3 regions of the Streptomyces sp. NPDC001401 genome follow, and region 1 is predicted to be linked to each of the others. Evidence: predicted binding sites of a transcription regulator. Region 1 holds the regulator's gene; each other region holds the start of a gene.
The links. The regulator HrcA, encoded in region 1, represses chaperone genes, less so after heat shock. The targets are predictions, from matches to a motif close to TTNGCACTCNGNNNNNCNGAGTGCNAA.
Positions count from the first base shown of each region.

Region 2: the regulator HrcA is predicted to act here: its motif matches at 1,567-1,593, upstream of groL (chaperonin GroEL).
Region 3: the regulator HrcA is predicted to act here: its motif matches at 1,337-1,363, upstream of groES (co-chaperone GroES).

Region 1 covers NZ_JBIAWI010000001.1:1,033,037-1,039,126, reverse strand. Annotated here, with positions in the region: gene hemW (radical SAM family heme chaperone HemW) at 1-1,125, shown strand, start outside; gene ACFY10_RS04830 (Uma2 family endonuclease) at 1,194-1,745, shown strand; gene ACFY10_RS04825 (DUF3097 domain-containing protein) at 1,723-2,535, opposite strand; gene ACFY10_RS04820 (MBL fold metallo-hydrolase) at 2,570-3,298, opposite strand; gene hrcA (heat-inducible transcriptional repressor HrcA) at 3,449-4,465, shown strand; gene dnaJ (molecular chaperone DnaJ) at 4,466-5,602, shown strand; gene ACFY10_RS04805 (nitronate monooxygenase) at 5,769-6,090, shown strand, end outside.
Region 2 covers NZ_JBIAWI010000005.1:557,753-563,842, reverse strand. Annotated here, with positions in the region: gene thrC (threonine synthase) at 1-358, shown strand, start outside; gene ACFY10_RS21015 (ubiquitin-like small modifier protein 1) at 470-745, shown strand; gene ACFY10_RS21010 (cold-shock protein) at 1,197-1,403, shown strand; gene groL (chaperonin GroEL) at 1,721-3,343, shown strand; gene ACFY10_RS21000 (NADH:flavin oxidoreductase) at 3,564-4,688, shown strand; gene ACFY10_RS20995 (metallophosphoesterase family protein) at 4,834-5,712, shown strand; gene ACFY10_RS20990 (carboxylesterase/lipase family protein) at 5,755-6,090, shown strand, end outside.
Region 3 covers NZ_JBIAWI010000004.1:660,161-666,250, reverse strand. Annotated here, with positions in the region: gene ACFY10_RS18270 (polysaccharide deacetylase family protein) at 1-428, shown strand, start outside; gene ACFY10_RS18265 (polysaccharide deacetylase family protein) at 425-1,240, shown strand; gene groES (co-chaperone GroES) at 1,510-1,818, shown strand; gene groL (chaperonin GroEL) at 1,948-3,573, shown strand; gene ACFY10_RS18250 (ester cyclase) at 3,661-4,368, opposite strand; gene ACFY10_RS18245 (SDR family NAD(P)-dependent oxidoreductase) at 4,453-5,226, opposite strand; gene ACFY10_RS18240 (LysR family transcriptional regulator) at 5,513-6,090, shown strand, end outside.

The DNA of each region.
Region 1 (6,090 bases):
CCGTACTGCGCGACCCGCTGCGGCTACTGCGACTTCAACACCTACACCGCCACCGAGCTGCGCGGCACGGGCGGTGTCCTGGCCTCCCGCGACAACTACGCGGACACGCTGATCGACGAGATCCGCCTGGCCAGGAAGGTGCTGGGCGACGACCCGCGCGAGGTCCGCACGGTCTTCGTGGGCGGCGGTACGCCGACCCTGCTGGCCGCCGGTGATCTCGTACGGATGCTGGGCGCGATCCGCGACGAGTTCGGCCTTGCGGCGGACGCGGAGGTGACGACCGAGGCGAACCCGGAGTCGGTGGACCCCGAGTATTTGTCCGTACTGCGCCACGGCGGCTTCAACCGCGTGTCCTTCGGAATGCAGAGCGCGAAGCAGCATGTGCTGCGCGTGCTGGACCGGACGCATACGCCGGGGCGGCCGGAGGCATGCGTGGCGGAGGCCCGCGCGGCCGGCTTCGAGCACGTCAACCTGGACCTGATCTACGGCACGCCGGGGGAGTCGGACGACGACTGGCGGGCGTCGCTGGAGGCGGCGCTGGGAGCCGGGCCCGATCATGTGTCGGCGTACGCGCTGATCGTCGAGGAAGGCACGCAGCTGGCCCGTCGCATCCGCCGGGGCGAGGTCCCGATGACGGACGACGACGTCCACGCAGACCGCTACCTGATCGCGGACGAGGTGATGTCGGAGGCGGGCTTCGACTGGTACGAGGTCTCCAACTGGGCCACCTCCGAGGCGGGCCGCTGCCTGCACAACGAGCTGTACTGGCGCGGCGCCGACTGGTGGGGCGCGGGCCCCGGGGCCCACTCGCACGTGGGCGGTGTGCGCTGGTGGAACGTGAAGCACCCGGGCGCGTATGCGGCGGCACTGGCGGCGGGGCGGTCGCCGGGGGCGGGGCGGGAGCTCCTGTCGGAGGAGGACCGGCGGGTGGAGCGGATTCTGCTGGAGCTGCGGCTGCGGGAGGGGGTGCCGCTGGAGTTGTTGCGGGAGGAGGGGCTGGCGGCTTCTCGGCGGGCGCTGGGGGAGGGGCTGCTGGAGGCGGGGCCGTATGGGGAGGGGCGAGCCGTGCTGACGTTGCGCGGGCGGTTGTTGGCGGATGCGGTGGTGCGGGACTTGGTGGACTGATCACCCGTGGGGGTGGTTGCCCCCGGTCGGGCCCTCGCGTGGCCGTGCCCCGTTCCTAGGGTGCCGGCATGAACGACCGGCAGGTAATCGAGTTCTTCGGCACGCTTGACGTCCCCGAGGGCATCAGGGCCGAGCTCTTGCGAGGCGACATCGTGATGACGAGGTCCCCGGACCTGGTGCACAACTGCACGGTGGCGGACGTCCAGGACGGTATTCCGCGGAGCCGTTGGCAGCGGCTGCAGCGCCAGCACGTCGAGATGCACCGGGAAACGAGTGAGCCCGTCCCGGACATCGTGGTGCTCGAACGGGGTGCCGGGCCGGACTCCGGCCGCCTCGTACCGGTCGAGGCGGTCACCATGCTGGTCGAGGTCGTGTCCAGGACCAGCGCGCACCGCGACTACGTGACCAAGCGGTCGATCTACGCCGGGGCAGGTGTACCGGTGTACCTGACCGTCGATCCGGCAGCGGCTGAATGCCTCGTGCTCACCGAGCCGTACGGCAGCGGCGAGCGCGCCGACTATCGCTGTCGGCGCAACTGGAGGTACGGGGAGACGCTCCTCCTGCCTGTGCTCGACATGAGCATCGACACCGGCAAGTTCAGGTGTGACCCGGCGCCGTGACGAAGTCGATCAACTCCTCCACCCGCCCCAGCAGTTCCGGCTCCAGATCCTTGTAGGACCGCACCCGCGACAGAATCCCCTGCCAAGCCGCCCCCGTGTTCTCCGGCCACCCCAGCGCCCGGCAAACCCCCGTCTTCCAGTCCTGCCCGCGCGGCACCCGCGGCCACCCGGCGATCCCCAGCGACGACGGCTTCACCGCCTCCCAGATGTCGATGTACGGGTGGCCCACCACCAGCGCGTGCTCGCTCGTCACCGCCTGCGCGATCCGCCACTCCTTCGAACCCGGCACCAGGTGGTCCACCAGGACCCCCAGCCGCGCATCCGGCCCCGGAGCGAACTCCGCCACGATCGCCGGCAGGTCGTCCACGCCCTCCAGGTACTCCACGACCACGCCCTCGATGCGCAGGTCGTCGCCCCACACCCGCTCGACGAGCTCCGCGTCGTGCCGCCCCTCGACATAGATCCGCCCGGCGCGAGCCACGCGCGCGCGTGCGCCCGGGACGGCCACCGAACCGGATGCCGTGCGGGTGGGACGGACCGGGGCCGACGAGGACGGGCGGACGAGCGTCACCACCCGGCCCTCCAGCAGGAACCCCCGCGGCTCCATCGGAAACACCCGGTGCTTGCCGAAGCGGTCCTCCAGGGTCACCGTGCCCGCCTCGCAGCGGATCACCGCGCCGCAGAAACCGGTGCCGGGTTCCTCGACCACCAGACCGGGCTCCGCCGGGACCTCGGGGACGGGCTTGGGCTTCTTCCACGGCGGGGTCAGGTCGGCGGAGTACTGGCGCATTCGAGTGACGATAGGAGAAGCGGCCGGGCAGTGGTCACGACACGCCGAAACGCGCCGCCAGCTCCTCACGCTGCGCCCGCACGAACTCCGCATCCACCACCGCTCCGTGACCGGGCACGTACAGTGCGTCCTCGCCGCCCAGGTCGAGGAGCCGGTCGAGGGCGGCCGGCCAGTGCGACGGCACGGCGTCCGGCCCGGCCTGCGGTTCGCCGGACTCCTCCACCAGGTCGCCGCAGAACACCACCTCCGGGGCGCCGGGGACCAGGACGACGAGGTCGTGGGCCGTGTGGCCGGGGCCCACGTTCGCCAGCAGCACCTGGCGGCCGCCGCCCAGGTCGAGCGTCCACTCGCCCGAGACGTGATGCCGGGGCGCGACCAGCGCGTCCACCGCCTCCTCCGCCACGCGCGCGTCCAGCCCGTTGCCCACCGCGTCCGTGCGCAGCTCCTCGCGCGCGTGCCGGGCGTCGAACACCGTGTCCATGCCCACCGCGCCGTAGACCTCCGCGCCCGCGAACGCCGCCGCCCCGAAGACATGGTCGAAATGGGGATGCGTGAGCGCGAGATGAGTCACACGGTGACCGGCGAGCTCTTGTACCTGCGCACGCAACCGTGCGCCCTCCGCGAGGCTCGACCCCGCGTCGATCAAGAGCGCCGTGCCCTCCCCGACGACCAGCCCCACCGTGCAGTCCCAGCCGGGCAGCCGGCACCGGCCGACGCCGGCCGCCAGCCGCTCCCACCCCAGCTCTTCCCAAGTCACCGTCATACGGCGACGCTAGCGGTACGCCCCGTTCAACAGGGGCCGACCTTGCCCCGGGTGTACCCCACCGCCGTACACTGGCCGGTAATGGTTGGCACTCGGACGGACAGAGTGCCAGGCGAAGCGCCTAGGGGACGATCGCTGGAGGTGTGCGCGATGCTGAGCGAACGACGGCTTCAGGTGCTGCGCGCCATCGTCCAGGACTATGTCGGCACCGAGGAGCCGGTGGGGTCGAAGGCCCTGACCGAGCGGCACAACCTCGGGGTGTCCCCGGCGACGGTGCGCAACGACATGGCGGCCCTGGAGGACGAGGGGTTCATCGCCCAGCCGCACACCAGCGCCGGGCGGATCCCCACCGACAAGGGCTACCGGCTGTTCGTCGACAAGCTCGCGGGCGTCAAGCCGATGTCCGCGCCCGAGCGGCGCGCGATCCAGAACTTCCTCGACGGCGCCGTGGATCTCGACGATGTGGTGGCGCGGACGGTTCGGCTGCTGGCCCAGCTCACGCGGCAGGTGGCGGTCGTCCAGTACCCGTCGCTGACCCGGTCCACCGTCCGGCATGTGGAGCTGCTCTCGCTCGCGCCCGCGCGCGTGATGCTCGTGCTGATCACCGACACCGGCCGGGTCGAGCAGCGCATGGTCGACTGCCCGGCGCCGTTCGGCGAGGCCTCCCTCGCGGATCTGCGGGCGCGGCTCAACAGCCGGGTCGCGGGGCGCCGCTTCGCGGACGTCCCCCGGCTCGTGGAAGACCTGCCCGAAGGCTTCGACGTCGAGGACCGGGGTACGGTCTCGACAGTGCTCTCCACTCTTCTGGAGACACTGGTCGAGGAGAACGAGGAGCGGCTGATGATCGGCGGCACCGCCAATCTGACCCGCTTCGGACATGACTTCCCCCTCACCATCCGCCCCGTCCTGGAGGCGCTGGAGGAGCAGGTCGTGCTCCTCAAGTTGCTTGGCGAGGCGGGGGATTCGGGCATGACGGTGCGCATCGGGCACGAGAACGCCTATGAGGGACTCAACTCCACTTCGGTGGTGTCGGTCGGCTACGGTTCGGGCGGCGAGGCAGTCGCCAAGCTCGGCGTGGTCGGACCGACCCGCATGGATTACCCGGGAACGATGGGAGCGGTACGCGCAGTGGCACGGTACGTCGGACAGATCCTGGCGGAGTCGTAAGTGGCCACGGACTACTACGCCGTTCTCGGCGTGCGCCGCGACGCGTCGCAGGAAGAGATCAAGAAGGCCTTCCGGCGGCTCGCGCGCGAGCTGCACCCGGACGTCAACCCGGATCCGAAGACCCAGGAGCGGTTCAAGGAGATCAACGCCGCTTACGAGGTGCTCTCCGACCCGCAGAAGAAGCAGGTCTACGACCTCGGCGGCGACCCCCTCTCGCAGGCGGGCGGCGCGGGCGCGGGCGGCTTCGGCGCGGGTGGCTTCGGGAACTTCTCGGACATCATGGACGCGTTCTTCGGTACGGCGTCGCAGCGGGGCCCCCGGTCGCGTACGCGCCGGGGCCAGGACGCGATGATCCGGCTGGAGATCGAGCTCGACGAGGCGGCCTTCGGTACGACGAAGGACATCCAGGTCGACACGGCGATCGTCTGCTCCACCTGTAACGGGGAAGGCGCGGCGCCGGGCACCTCCGCCCAGACGTGTGACATGTGCCGCGGCCGCGGTGAGGTGTCGCAGGTGACGCGGTCCTTCCTGGGCCAGGTCATGACCTCGCGTCCCTGCCCGCAGTGCCAGGGCTTCGGCACGGTCGTTCCGACGCCGTGCCCGGAGTGCGCCGGTGACGGTCGCGTCCGGTCCCGCCGTACCCTCACGGTCAAGATCCCGGCCGGTGTCGACAACGGCACCCGCATCCAGCTCGCGGGCGAGGGCGAGGTCGGCCCCGGCGGCGGTCCCGCCGGTGACCTGTACGTCGAGATCCACGAGCTGCCGCACTCCACCTTCCAGCGGCGCGGCGACGACCTGCACTGCACGGTCACCATCCCGATGACGGCCGCGTCCCTCGGCACCAAGGTGCCGCTGGAGACGCTGGACGGCATGGAGGAGGTCGACATCCGGCCCGGCACCCAGTCCGGCCAGTCGATCCCGCTGCACGGCCGGGGCGTCACGCACCTGCGCGGCGGCGGCCGCGGCGACCTGATCGTCCACGTCGAGGTCCAGACCCCGACGAAGCTGGATCCCGAGCAGGAGCGGCTGCTGCGCGAGCTGGCCAAGCTGCGGGGTGAGGAGCGGCCGCAGGGGCAGTTCCAGCCTGGGCAGCAGGGCCTTTTCTCGCGGTTGAAGGACGCGTTCAACGGGCGCTGAGGTGGTGCTGGGGGCTCCGCCCCCAGACTCCCGTCGGCCCTTAAGGGGCTCGTCCTCAAACGCCGGACGGGCTGAAGTGCACTGACCGGCGGCAAGAGGTGCCGTAGGTCTATGCCCGCGGACGGCCGGATTCGGACTTGTTCGGAGGACGTGACAACATGCCGTCATGTCCTCCGCGCTGACCGATCTCTTCCCTCATCCGATCGTGCAGGCCCCCATGGCGGGCGGTGTCTCCGTGCCGCATCTGGCCGCCGCCGTGTGCGAGGCCGGCGGGCTCGGGTTCCTCGCCGCCGGGTACAAGACGGCCGACGGCATGTACCAGGAGATCAAGCAGCTGCGGAGTCTCACCAGCCGTCCCTTCGGTGTGAACCTCTTCATGCCGCAGCCGGAGTACGGGGACCGGGGCGCCGTCGAGATCTACGCCCACCAGCTGGCCGGTGAGGCCGCCTGGTACGAGACCGAGCTGGGCGATCCGGACAGCGGCCGCG
Region 2 (6,090 bases), on a different contig from region 1:
CCAGAAGCCGAACACCATCGCCAAGTCGCTGGCCATCGGCAACCCGGCGGATGGTCCTTACGTTCTCGACATTGCCCGTCGCACCGGGGGTGCGGTGGAGGACGTGAACGACGAGCAGGTGGTGGACGCCATCAAGCTGCTCGCCCGCACGGAGGGAATCTTCGCGGAGACCGCCGGGGGCGTGACCCTCGGTGTGACGAAGAAGCTGATCGAGAACGGGCTGCTGGACCCGAGCCTCACCACGGTCGTGCTCAACACCGGTGACGGGCTCAAGACGCTGGATGCGGTGGCGGGTACGGGTCTTACTGCGACGATCCGTCCCAGCCTCGAATCGTTCCGTGAGGCCGGGCTCGGCTAAGAGGTAGTTGTTCGGCCGCGGGCCGGTGGGGGCTGGTCGCGCCCACGCGGCGGCAGCCGCAAATCCAACACAGCCCCGCGCCCCTTAAAAAACCCTGACCGGAGGCACATTGTGAGCGTCAACGTCCGCATCCCCACCATCCTGCGCACCTACACCGGCGGGCAGGCCGAGGTCGCCGCCGAAGGTGCGACCCTCGGCGAGGTCATCGCCGATCTGGAGAAGAACCACACGGGTATCGCCGCCCGCGTTCTTGACGACCAGGGCAAGCTTCGCCGTTTCGTCAACGTGTACGTGAACGACGACGACGTGCGGTTCGAGCAGGGGCTGGAGACGGCGACTCCGGACGGTGCCGGCGTCTCGATCATCCCGGCCGTCGCCGGAGGCTGACCGAAACAGGTCGGACGACCGATTATTACCGTCGGTAACGCCGGTTACCAAGAGTTCACCGAATTGCCCCCTCCGTGAGAGAAGCGGAGGGGGCAATTCTGCATGGTTGAGCACGGTACAGTTGGGGAACCTGCTCCACTCCGCATGCCGGATGCATATGAGTTCTCTCTTCTCAGGCAGCGAGAAGTAGCCAAAGTGTGCAGGTTTTTTGCGTCTTATGCTCCTTTTATGGGGCCCGACTTGCCCTGAATTCAGGCGAATTCTCCGTAAATTCCCGACCAGTCGTGCCCGGAATTCTCGTCCGATTGACCTGTTGCAGACGGCAGTTGGACAGATACATTCAGCCGCGGTCGACGCGTTCCGGCGCACGCCCCCAACCGTGGGGGGTGAGGTCTGACCCGGATCCGCGAAGTGTGGATCTGTGCAAGGGCCAGTAATAGGGGAGTTAGGCATGGCTCAGGGCACCGTCAAGTGGTTCAACGCGGAGAAGGGGTACGGCTTCATCGCGGTCGACGGTGGTGCGGATGTTTTCGTCCACTACAGTGCGATTCAGATGGACGGCTACCGCACCCTGGAAGAGGGTCAGCGGGTCGATTTCGAGATCTCGCAGGGCCAGAAGGGGCCGCAGGCGGACATGGTCCGACTGGCGACCAGCTGAAGCACGCGCCGGGTTAACTGCAGCGACGTTCTTCTGTTCTTGATCGAAGGGCTCGTACCTCCTGGGTACGGGCCCTTCGGCATGCTCGAGCCGGGGTCGGGTGTGCGGGCCCAGCCTCCGAGAGGCGCTTGCACTCGCAGGGGGCGAGTGCTAATCATTGGCGTTAGCACTCTGAAGGTGAGAGTGACAACGAAGGACCGGGTCGGTGAGGCCCGCAGGCCGGGTGGGGAAGGAACCTGCAAGGCATGCGAGCCGTCCGTCGCGGGCGCGGGCGCGGTCCGAAGGAATCACCCCCAGTCCTGGAGGGACCACTTCACATGGCCAAGATCATCGCGTTCGACGAGGAGGCGCGGCGCGGCCTCGAGCGCGGCATGAACCAGCTCGCGGACGCCGTGAAGGTGACGCTCGGCCCCAAGGGCCGCAACGTCGTCCTCGAGAAGAAGTGGGGCGCCCCCACGATCACCAACGATGGTGTCTCCATCGCCAAGGAGATCGAGCTCGAGGACCCGTTCGAGAAGATCGGCGCCGAGCTGGTCAAGGAAGTCGCCAAGAAGACGGACGACGTCGCCGGTGACGGTACGACCACCGCGACCGTTCTCGCCCAGGCCCTCGTCAAGGAAGGCCTGCGCAACGTAGCCGCCGGCGCCAACCCGATGGCCCTCAAGCGCGGTATCGAGAAGGCCGTCGAGGCCGTCTCCGGTGCCCTGCTCGAGCAGGCCAAGGACGTGGAGACCAAGGAGCAGATCGCTTCGACGGCCTCCATCTCCGCCGCCGACACCCAGATCGGCGAGCTCATCGCCGAGGCGATGGACAAGGTCGGCAAGGAAGGCGTCATCACCGTCGAGGAGTCCCAGACCTTCGGTCTGGAGCTCGAGCTCACCGAGGGTATGCGCTTCGACAAGGGCTACATCTCGGCGTACTTCGCCACCGACATGGAGCGGATGGAGGCGTCGCTCGACGACCCGTACATCCTGATCGCCAACTCCAAGATCGGCTCCGTCAAGGACCTGCTCCCGCTCCTGGAGAAGGTCATGCAGTCGGGCAAGCCGCTGCTGATCATCGCCGAGGATGTCGAGGGCGAGGCCCTGTCGACCCTGGTCGTCAACAAGATCCGCGGCACCTTCAAGTCCGTCGCCGTCAAGGCCCCGGGCTTCGGCGACCGCCGCAAGGCGATGCTGAACGACATCGCCATCCTCACCGGTGGCGAGGTCATCTCCGAGGAGGTCGGTCTCAAGCTCGAGAACACCTCCCTGGACCTTCTGGGCAAGGCCCGCAAGGTCGTCATCACCAAGGACGAGACCACCATCGTCGACGGTGCCGGCTCCTCCGAGCAGGTCCAGGGCCGGGTCAACCAGATCCGCGCCGAGATCGAGAACAGCGACTCGGACTACGACCGCGAGAAGCTGCAGGAGCGCCTGGCGAAGCTCGCCGGCGGTGTCGCGGTCATCAAGGCCGGTGCCGCCACCGAGGTGGAGCTCAAGGAGCGCAAGCACCGCATCGAGGACGCCGTGCGCAACGCCAAGGCGGCCGTCGAGGAGGGCATCGTCGCCGGTGGTGGCGTCGCGCTCATCCAGGCCTCCAGCGTCTTCGAGAAGCTGGACCTCGAGGGTGACGAGGCGACCGGCGCCAACGCCGTGCGCATCGCGCTCGAGGCCCCGCTGAAGCAGATCGCCGTCAACGCCGGCCTCGAGGGTGGCGTCGTGGTGGAGAAGGTCCGCAACCTCACCCCGGGTCACGGCCTCAACGCCGCGACCGGCGAGTACGTCGACCTGGTCAAGGAAGGCATCATCGACCCGGCGAAGGTCACGCGCTCTGCCCTGCAGAACGCCGCCTCCATCGCCGCGCTCTTCCTCACCACCGAGGCCGTCATCGCCGACAAGCCGGAGAAGGCCGCCGCGCCTGCCGGTGGCGGTATGCCGGGCGGTGACATGGACTTCTGAGCCTGATACGAGGCTCGGACCCGGTCCGTCAGTACCGAGGGCGGCACTCCCTGGAGACAGGGGGTGCCGCCCTCGGGCGTGTTCCGGGTCACGTACGGACTTCGTGCGGCCCGGAATGTGGGGCAGCGCATAGGCGATTGCTTAAGTGGGTGCAACAATGCGTGTGCACATACCAGCTGGTTAACACTTTCAGCACCGTCCTTTGCGAGGAGTCTCCCAGGTGACCGTCACCACGCCCGCCTCCCGAGCGGCCCAGATCCTGTCCCGCCCGATCAGTCTGGGCGGTCTCACCGTCCCGAACCGGATCGTGATGGCCCCGATGACCCGCATGTTCTCCCCGGGTGGCATCCCCGGCGAGGACGTGCGCTCCTACTACGCGCGCCGCGCCGCCGCCGGCGTCGGGCTCATCGTCACCGAGGGCACGTACGTCGGCCACGACTCGGCCGGCAACAGCGACCGCGTACCGCGCTTCCACGGCGAGGAGCAGCTCGCGGGCTGGGCCAAGGTCGCCGAGGACGTGCACGCGGCCGGCGGCAAGATCGTCCCGCAGCTGTGGCACATCGGCATGGTGCGCGAGCAGGGGCAGGCGCCGTACGCCGACGCCCCCGCCGTCGGCCCCTCCGGCCTGGTGACCGCGGGCGCCGAGCCGACCGGCAAGGCGATGACCCAGCAGGACGTGGACGACGTCATCGGCGCGTTCGCCGAGGCCGCTGCCGCCGCCGAGCGCATCGGCTTCGACGGTGTGGAGCTGCACGGCGCCCACGGCTACCTCCTCGACCAGTTCCTGTGGGCGGGCACGAATCGCCGTACGGATGCTTACGGCGGTGACGCCGTCGGCCGCGTCACGTTCGCGACCGAGATCGTCGCGGCGGTCCGCGAGGCGGTGTCCCCCGAGTTCCCGATCATCTTCCGTTACTCGCAGTGGAAGCAGCAGGAGTACACCGCGCGGCTCGCCGAGACCCCGGAGGAGCTGGAGGCGATCCTCTCGCCGCTGGCCGCCGCCGGTGTCGACGTCTTCCACGCCTCCACCCGCCGTTACTGGCTGCCGGAGTTCGACGATTCGGACCTGAACCTGGCCGGCTGGACGAAGAAGCTCACCGGCAAGCCGGTCATCACCGTCGGCTCGGTCGGCCTCGACGGTGACTTCCTCAAGGGCTTCCAGGGCGAAGGGGCGCCGGTCAAGGGCATCGACAACCTTCTCGACCGGCTGGAGGCCGAGGAGTTCGACATGGTCGCGGTCGGCCGGGCGCTGCTGCAGGATCCTGAGTGGGCGGCGAAGGTTCTGGCCGACCGGGTCTCGGAGCTGAAGCCGTATGACGCGGCGGCGCTGCGCTCGCTGAGCTGAGATTGGTGCGGGTCGGTGGGGGTGCGCGTCCCTGGGGGCTGCGCCCCCAGACCCCCCATCGGCCTTCGGCCTCGTCCTCAAACGCCGGACGGGCTGGATGGGGCGCCCTGGTTGCCGAGGTCAACTACGGATAGCGTTCTGGGGCATGAGGATCCTTCACCTCTCCGACACCCACATCGAGCGCACCGACGCCCCCAACAGGCACGGCGTCAACGCCACCGGCTCGCTTCGCCTCATGCTGGACGAACTGCGTCACCAGCGGGGCGTGGATGCGATCGTCGTCACCGGTGACATCGCCAACGACGGGGCGGTGGAGGCGTACACGACGGTACGAGAGCTGCTGACCGAGTTCGCGCTGCCACTGGACGCGCCCGTGTTCTGCACGACCGGCAATCACGACGAGCGCGAGGCCTTCGGCAAGGTGCTGGGGAGCGGGCACCTGGCGGCGGACGGTGCCGAGCGGGCGGAGGCGGTGCTCGAGTCCGCGGCGGGGGAGCGGGCCGCGGTGAGCACGGTGGACGGATGGCGTTTCGTCACGCTGGACTCGCTCGTGCCGGGCAAGGTGCACGGGTGGCTCGGGGCCGAGCAACTGGCTTGGCTGCGGGGTGTGTTGGCGACCCCGGCGGCGAAGGGGACGGTCCTCGCGCTCCATCATCCGCCGATCGCTCTCGACGTCGAGACACAGCGCGTGTTCGGGCTCCGCAATCCCTCGGCGCTGGCGGAGGCGATCCGTGGCACCGATGTCCGGGCCGTTCTCACCGGGCACTTTCATCTCCAGCTGTTCGGCCTTCTGGAGACGACCCCGGTGTGGGTGACTCCCGGCGTGGTCAACCGCATCGACCTGACGACACCTCCCGGTACCGAGCGTGCGGTGCGCGGGGCGTCGGCCTCGTGGGTGGAGCTGGGCGACGGCGCGTCGGGCCCGATGTTCCATACCTTCCACGCGCGTGATCCGCGGGCCCACGAGACCGTGTACGAGCTCGACGAGCGGCAGACGCGGGCGCTGATCGAACGGCACGGCTAGTCCCCAACGACCCCTAAACAACCCCCCAGCCAGGAGTCAATGATGACGACGACAGTCGTGCGTACCGTCGCCGGAGCGGTGCGTGGCCGCCGTGAGGGCGGGCTGACGGTGTTCCGCGGTATCCCGTTCGCCGAACCGCCCGTCGGGGAAGCCCGGTTCGGGGCGCCGCGTCCGGTGCGGGCCTGGGAGGGGACCCGGGATGCGTACGACTTCGGGCCGCCGCCCCCGCAGGAGTCCGGCATCCAGGGCCGTAAGGGCGTACTGAACGCTCCCGAGGGGGACGACTGGCTGACCGTCAACGTCTGGACGCCGGAAGTGGATTCGGCGGCCCGTCGGCCGGTGATGGTGTGGATCTACGGCGGTGCCTACAAGCTCGGC
Region 3 (6,090 bases), on a different contig from region 1:
CCTACTTCCGCAGGATGCAGTCCGAGGGCGTGACCCTTAACAACCACACCCTCACCCACCCCTACCTGCCGGGCCTGTCGTACCGGGAGCAGAAGCACGAGATCTGCGGCATGCAGGCGATCATGAGGAAGCAGTTCGGCAAGCGCCCGACCGTCTTCCGCCCGCCCTTCGGCAACTACAACCAGGACACCCTGCGCGCCGCCAAGTCCTGCGGCATCAAGTACGCGCCCATCTGGGACGAGGAGGTCTTCGTCGACCACTGGGAGTACCGCGAGGACGACCGGGACCTGCACCCCGGCGACATCGTGCTCACCCACTTCCGCGGCCGCGACGAGTGGAACGGCACCATGGTCGACGACATGCGCCGCTTCCTGAACAGGGTCACGGCCGAGGGATACGCGGTGGCCCGCCTGGAGGACTACCTGTGAGGCTCCGGGGCCCGGCGGCCGCCGCGCTGGCGTTCGCGCTCCTCACCGGCTGCGCCCAGTCCGTCGACCCCATCGAACGGCTGGGCGAGAAGGCCGCCCAGGGCATACAGCCGCACGGGCCCGCCGGAACACCCCAGCGGCCGTACCGCCGCTGGGGCCTCGCCGCCCCGCTGCTCCCCGCCCCGAAGCCGCCTCGTGCGGCGCGGGCCCGGACGGCGCGCTCGGGCCTGCCCCCGGTCGTGTCCCGCATCCGTACCCACGACAAGGTCGTCTTCCTGACCTACGACGACGGCGCCGAAAAGGATCCCCGCTTCGTCGACCTGGTCCGTGAACTGCGGCTGCCCGTCAGCATGTTCCTCACGGACAGCGTCGTCGGGCCGGGGTACGGCCACTTCGCCCGGCTGCGGTCGGTCGGCGCGAGCATCCAGAACCACACCCTCGACCACCCCGCCCTGCGCGGCCTGCCGTACGCCGGCCAGCGCGCCGAGATCTGCGGCCAGCAGGACAAACTCGGATCCCGCTTCGGCAGCCGCCCCCGCCTCTTCCGCCCGCCCTACGGCACCTACGACACCATCACCCGCCGAGCGGCCGCCGACTGCGGCATCTCGGCCCTGGTCCTGTGGCGCGCGTCGATGACGGGAGGCGGCGAGCTGACGTACCTGCGCGGCATCCACCGCCTGCGCCCCGGCGACATCGTGGCGGTGGACCCGGACGAGGGCGTGGGCCTGACCCTCAGGGCGCGCACGGTACGCCTGCTGCGACGGGTGCAGCAGGCGGGGCTGACGGTGGGACGCCTGGAGGACTATCTCTGACGGTGACCTCCGAGCGCCGGTCGGCAATACCAGCCCGTCCGGCGTTCGAGGACGAGGCCCTTCAGGCCGATGAACCCCCCCGACGCGCCGCAGGCATTGGCACTCCGCTTGACCGAGTGCTAATCGCGGTCATAGTCTCGGCTCTGGCACTCCCCAGTGGAGAGTGCCAACTACGCGACGGGCAGGTCCGGCACCCGCGACGACGGATCCACCTGGTCGCCACCTCAGACAGTTAACCCCGTGAGATCTCCGAAGGGGGAGGTCGGATCGTGACGACCACCAGCTCCAAGGTTGCCATCAAGCCGCTCGAGGACCGCATCGTGGTCCAGCCGCTCGACGCCGAGCAGACCACCGCCTCTGGCCTGGTCATCCCGGACACCGCCAAGGAGAAGCCCCAGGAGGGCGTCGTCCTGGCCGTGGGCCCGGGCCGCTTCGAGAACGGCGAGCGCCTGCCGCTCGACGTCAAGACCGGCGACATCGTGCTGTACAGCAAGTACGGCGGCACCGAGGTGAAGTACAACGGCGAGGAGTACCTCGTCCTCTCGGCTCGCGACGTGCTCGCGATCATCGAGAAGTAATTCACCTCGCTTCCTCGAGAAGCACATTGCTCGACGCTGCGCCCCTGGCCCCCGCGACCACACAAGAAGCCGGGCGCCCGGGGCGCAGTGCATTTTTCACCCACAGATTCCGAGAGGGCTCCCGCTGTCATGGCGAAGATCCTGAAGTTCGACGAGGACGCCCGTCGCGCCCTCGAGCGCGGCGTCAACAAGCTGGCCGACACGGTCAAGGTGACGATCGGCCCCAAGGGCCGCAACGTCGTCATCGACAAGAAGTTCGGCGCGCCCACCATCACCAACGACGGCGTCACCATCGCCCGTGAGGTCGAGGTCGAGGACCCGTACGAGAACCTCGGTGCGCAGCTGGTGAAGGAGGTGGCGACCAAGACCAACGACATCGCTGGTGACGGCACCACCACCGCCACCGTGCTCGCCCAGGCGCTGGTCCGAGAGGGCCTGAAGAACGTCGCCGCGGGTGCCTCCCCGGCGCTGCTGAAGAAGGGCATCGACGCGGCCGTGGCCGCGGTCTCCGAGGAGCTCCTCGCGACCGCCCGCCCGATCGACGAGAAGTCCGACATCGCCGCCGTGGCCGGCCTGTCCGCCCAGGACACCCAGGTCGGCGAGCTCATCGCCGAGGCGATGGACAAGGTCGGCAAGGACGGTGTCATCACCGTCGAGGAGTCCAACACCTTCGGTCTGGAGCTGGACTTCACCGAGGGCATGGCCTTCGACAAGGGCTACCTGTCCCCGTACTTCGTGACGGACCAGGAGCGCATGGAGGCCGTCCTCGACGACCCGTACATCCTGATCAACCAGGGCAAGATCGGCTCGATCGCCGATCTGCTGCCGCTGCTCGAGAAGGTCATCCAGGCGGGTGCCTCCAAGCCGCTGCTGATCATCGCCGAGGACGTCGAGGGCGAGGCCCTGTCGACCCTGGTCGTGAACAAGATCCGCGGCACCTTCAACGCGGTCGCGGTCAAGGCCCCCGGCTTCGGCGACCGCCGCAAGGCGATGCTGCAGGACATGGCGGTCCTCACCGGCGCCACGGTCATCTCCGAGGAGGTCGGCCTCAAGCTCGACCAGGTCGGTCTGGACGTGCTGGGCTCCGCCCGCCGAGTGACGATCACCAAGGACGACACGACCATCGTCGACGGCGCCGGCAACCACGAGGACGTCGTGGGCCGCGTCGCCCAGATCAAGGCCGAGATCGAGAACACCGACTCCGACTGGGACCGCGAGAAGCTCCAGGAGCGCCTCGCGAAGCTGGCCGGCGGCGTGTGCGTGATCAAGGTCGGCGCCGCCACCGAGGTGGAGCTGAAGGAGAAGAAGCACCGTCTGGAGGACGCCATCTCCGCGACCCGCGCCGCGGTCGAGGAGGGCATCGTCTCCGGTGGTGGCTCCGCGCTCGTCCACGCCGCGAAGGTCCTGGAAGGCGGTCTGGGCAAGACCGGCGACGAGGCCACCGGTGTCGCGGTCGTCCGCAAGGCCGTCGTCGAGCCGCTGCGCTGGATCGCCGAGAACGCCGGCCTGGAGGGCTACGTCATCACCTCCAAGGTCGCCGAGCTCGAGAAGGGCCAGGGCTTCAACGCCGCCACCGGCGAGTACGGCGACCTGGTCAAGGCCGGCGTCATCGACCCGGTCAAGGTCACCCGCTCCGCCCTGGAGAACGCCGCCTCCATCGCCTCCCTCCTGCTGACGACCGAGACCCTGGTCGTCGAGAAGAAGGAAGAGGAAGAGCCGGCCGCCGCGGGCCACGGCCACGGCCACGCCCACTGACATCGGTCAGTCACTGACCCCGGTCAGCCACTGACCCGGTCAGTACGAAGGCCCGGCACCCCAGAGGTGCCGGGCCTTCGCGTCGTCCTACCGCTCCAGGCCTTCGAGCGCGCCCAGTTGCGCCATCAGCCCCAGCCGGTCGTACTGCCACCATGCTTCGACGATCTTCTCGTGCTCGCCGAACCGGTGAATGGTCGCACCGGTCATGGTGACCTGCTTCCCGGTCGACGGGATCCCCATGAACTCGGCCTTCTGGGTGCCGTTCCAGGTCCACCGGTTGCACACCCGGTCGCCCTGGGCGAACTGGTCGTCGAGGGTGAACGTGAAGTCGAAGGCCCCGCGCCACATCTCGACCTCGCGCCGCAGCGCGTCCATGCCGATGGTGTCCTGCTCGTTGGCGGGATCGTGGTCGTGGTAGTTCTCGGCGACCATGTCGTCGAGCGGAGCCAGCTCGCCCTTTGCGGCCAGCGTCTGGAAGAACCGCCGCGAGGTGTCCGCGTTCAGCTGCTCGTCGCGCACGACGTCCAGGTCGGTGAACGTCGGCATCTCGTCGCAGAGAGCCACCATCTCGCGGAAGATCTTGTCGGTCTCGGGCAGGTTGGAGTTCCGCATGGCCTCCTCGTACGACGGGAACTCCACGATCTCGATGAAGTGCGACGCGTCCGACCGGTCCTTGCCGATCACACTGTGCGTCGCTGTCCGCTTCCCCTTGGTCTGTTCGACCCATGTGTCCATCAGCCGGTTGATGTCGTCGAACCGGCTGGTCTTGCAGTCGATGATCTGAACGAAGGTCATGGTTTTGCCTCCGGTCCCCGGGGTCCCGTTGGAACAGCACCATTCTCCCACCGGGGCCCCGCGGCGCCCCCTGACGCCGGGAGGCTACTGCGGCCCGTACTTCCGCCCGGTCCGCGAAGTGATCCCGCCCAGCAGCCCCCGGGGCGTCACCTTCACGATCCCCATCAGCGCCTTGTACCGCGCATCCGGAATGGACAACGACTTCCCCCGCGCCAGATCCGACAGCGCCGCCGCCACCAGCTTGTCGGCATCGAGCCACATCCACCCGGGGATGTTGTCCGTCCCCATCCCGGCCCGCTGATGGAACTCGGTCCGCACGAACCCCGGGCACAGCGCCATCAACCGCACCCCACTGCCCGCCAGGTCCTTCGCCGCCCCCTGCGTGAACTGCACGACCCACGCCTTCGAGGCGCCGTACGTACCACGCGGCACGAAGGCGGCCACGGACGCGACGTTGACGACCCCGCCGCGGCCGCGCTCGCGCATCGCCTCGGTCGCCGCCGCCGTCAGGCGCAGCACCGCCTCGCAGTGCACCTTGAGCATCGTCAGCTCGTCGGCCATCGATACGTCGAGGAAGCGGCCCTTGTTGCCGAAACCGGCGTTGTTGATCAGTAGGTCGACCGGGTTCTTGCGGTCGGCCAGGCGCGCGGCCGCGGTCTCGATGCCGTCGTCCGTGGCGAGATCCGCGGTGAGGACCTCCGCCTCGATGCCGTGCCGGTCGTGCAGTTCGGTCGCCTGTTCCTGCAACCGCTTGGTGTCGCGGGCGACAAGCACCAGGTTGTGCCCGTCGGCCGCCAGCCGCCGCGCGAACGCGGCGCCGATGCCCGCGGTCGATCCCGTAATCAGAGCCGTTGTCATGGCCCAAGGGTAGTTACCCGGACTGTGGGAATCCGATCTCTGCACAGGGCCCGACGGTGGTGAAGCATCCGAGGAGAGGGCTGACCTGATGGTCCGTCAGGAGTCGTGCTTCTCCAAGTGCAGACGTGCCGCCTCCCGCCCCTCCGGTCCGGCCGGAGCACCCTTCTGTGTGAACCGCTTCACCCATCCCTTCTCACCCGGATGGCCCTGGAAAGGCAGGTGACGTCAAGTCAAAGTATCGACGCACTATCGGGCACCTCATCAAAGGATCACTTATCCTCGAACCGTGATCGAAGCCCGCCACCTGCGCGTCCTGCGCGCCGTCGCCTCCACCGGCTCCTTCTCGGCCGCTGGACGCGAACTGGGCTGCACCCAGCCCGCCGTCAGCCAGCAGATGAAAGCCCTGGAGGCGTCGGTCGGTACGCCGCTGCTCGTCCGCGGCGGGCGTGAGATGCGGCTGACCCAGGCCGGCGAGGCGCTGGTGCGGCATGCCGCGGGGATCCTGGCCGGGCTCACGGCGGCAGAGGAAGAGGTCGCCGCCATCGCGGGGCTGCGCGCCGGGCGGGTACGGCTCGTCTCGTTCCCCAGCGGCAGCTCGACGCTCGTACCGACCGCCCTCGCGGCCCTGCGCGCCGCGCACCCCGGCACTCGGGTCTCCCTGGAGGAGGCCGAACCACCCGCGTCCGTCGAGCTGCTGCGCGAGGGCGACTGCGACGTGGCGCTGGCCTTCCGCTACGAAGGTGCGCAGGGAGCGGAGGAGTGGGACGACCTCGTCGTACAACCGCTGCTGCGCGACCGGCTCGTCGGGCTCGTGCCCGAGCGGCACCGGCTCGCGCAGGCCGGGACCGTGGCCATCGGGGATCT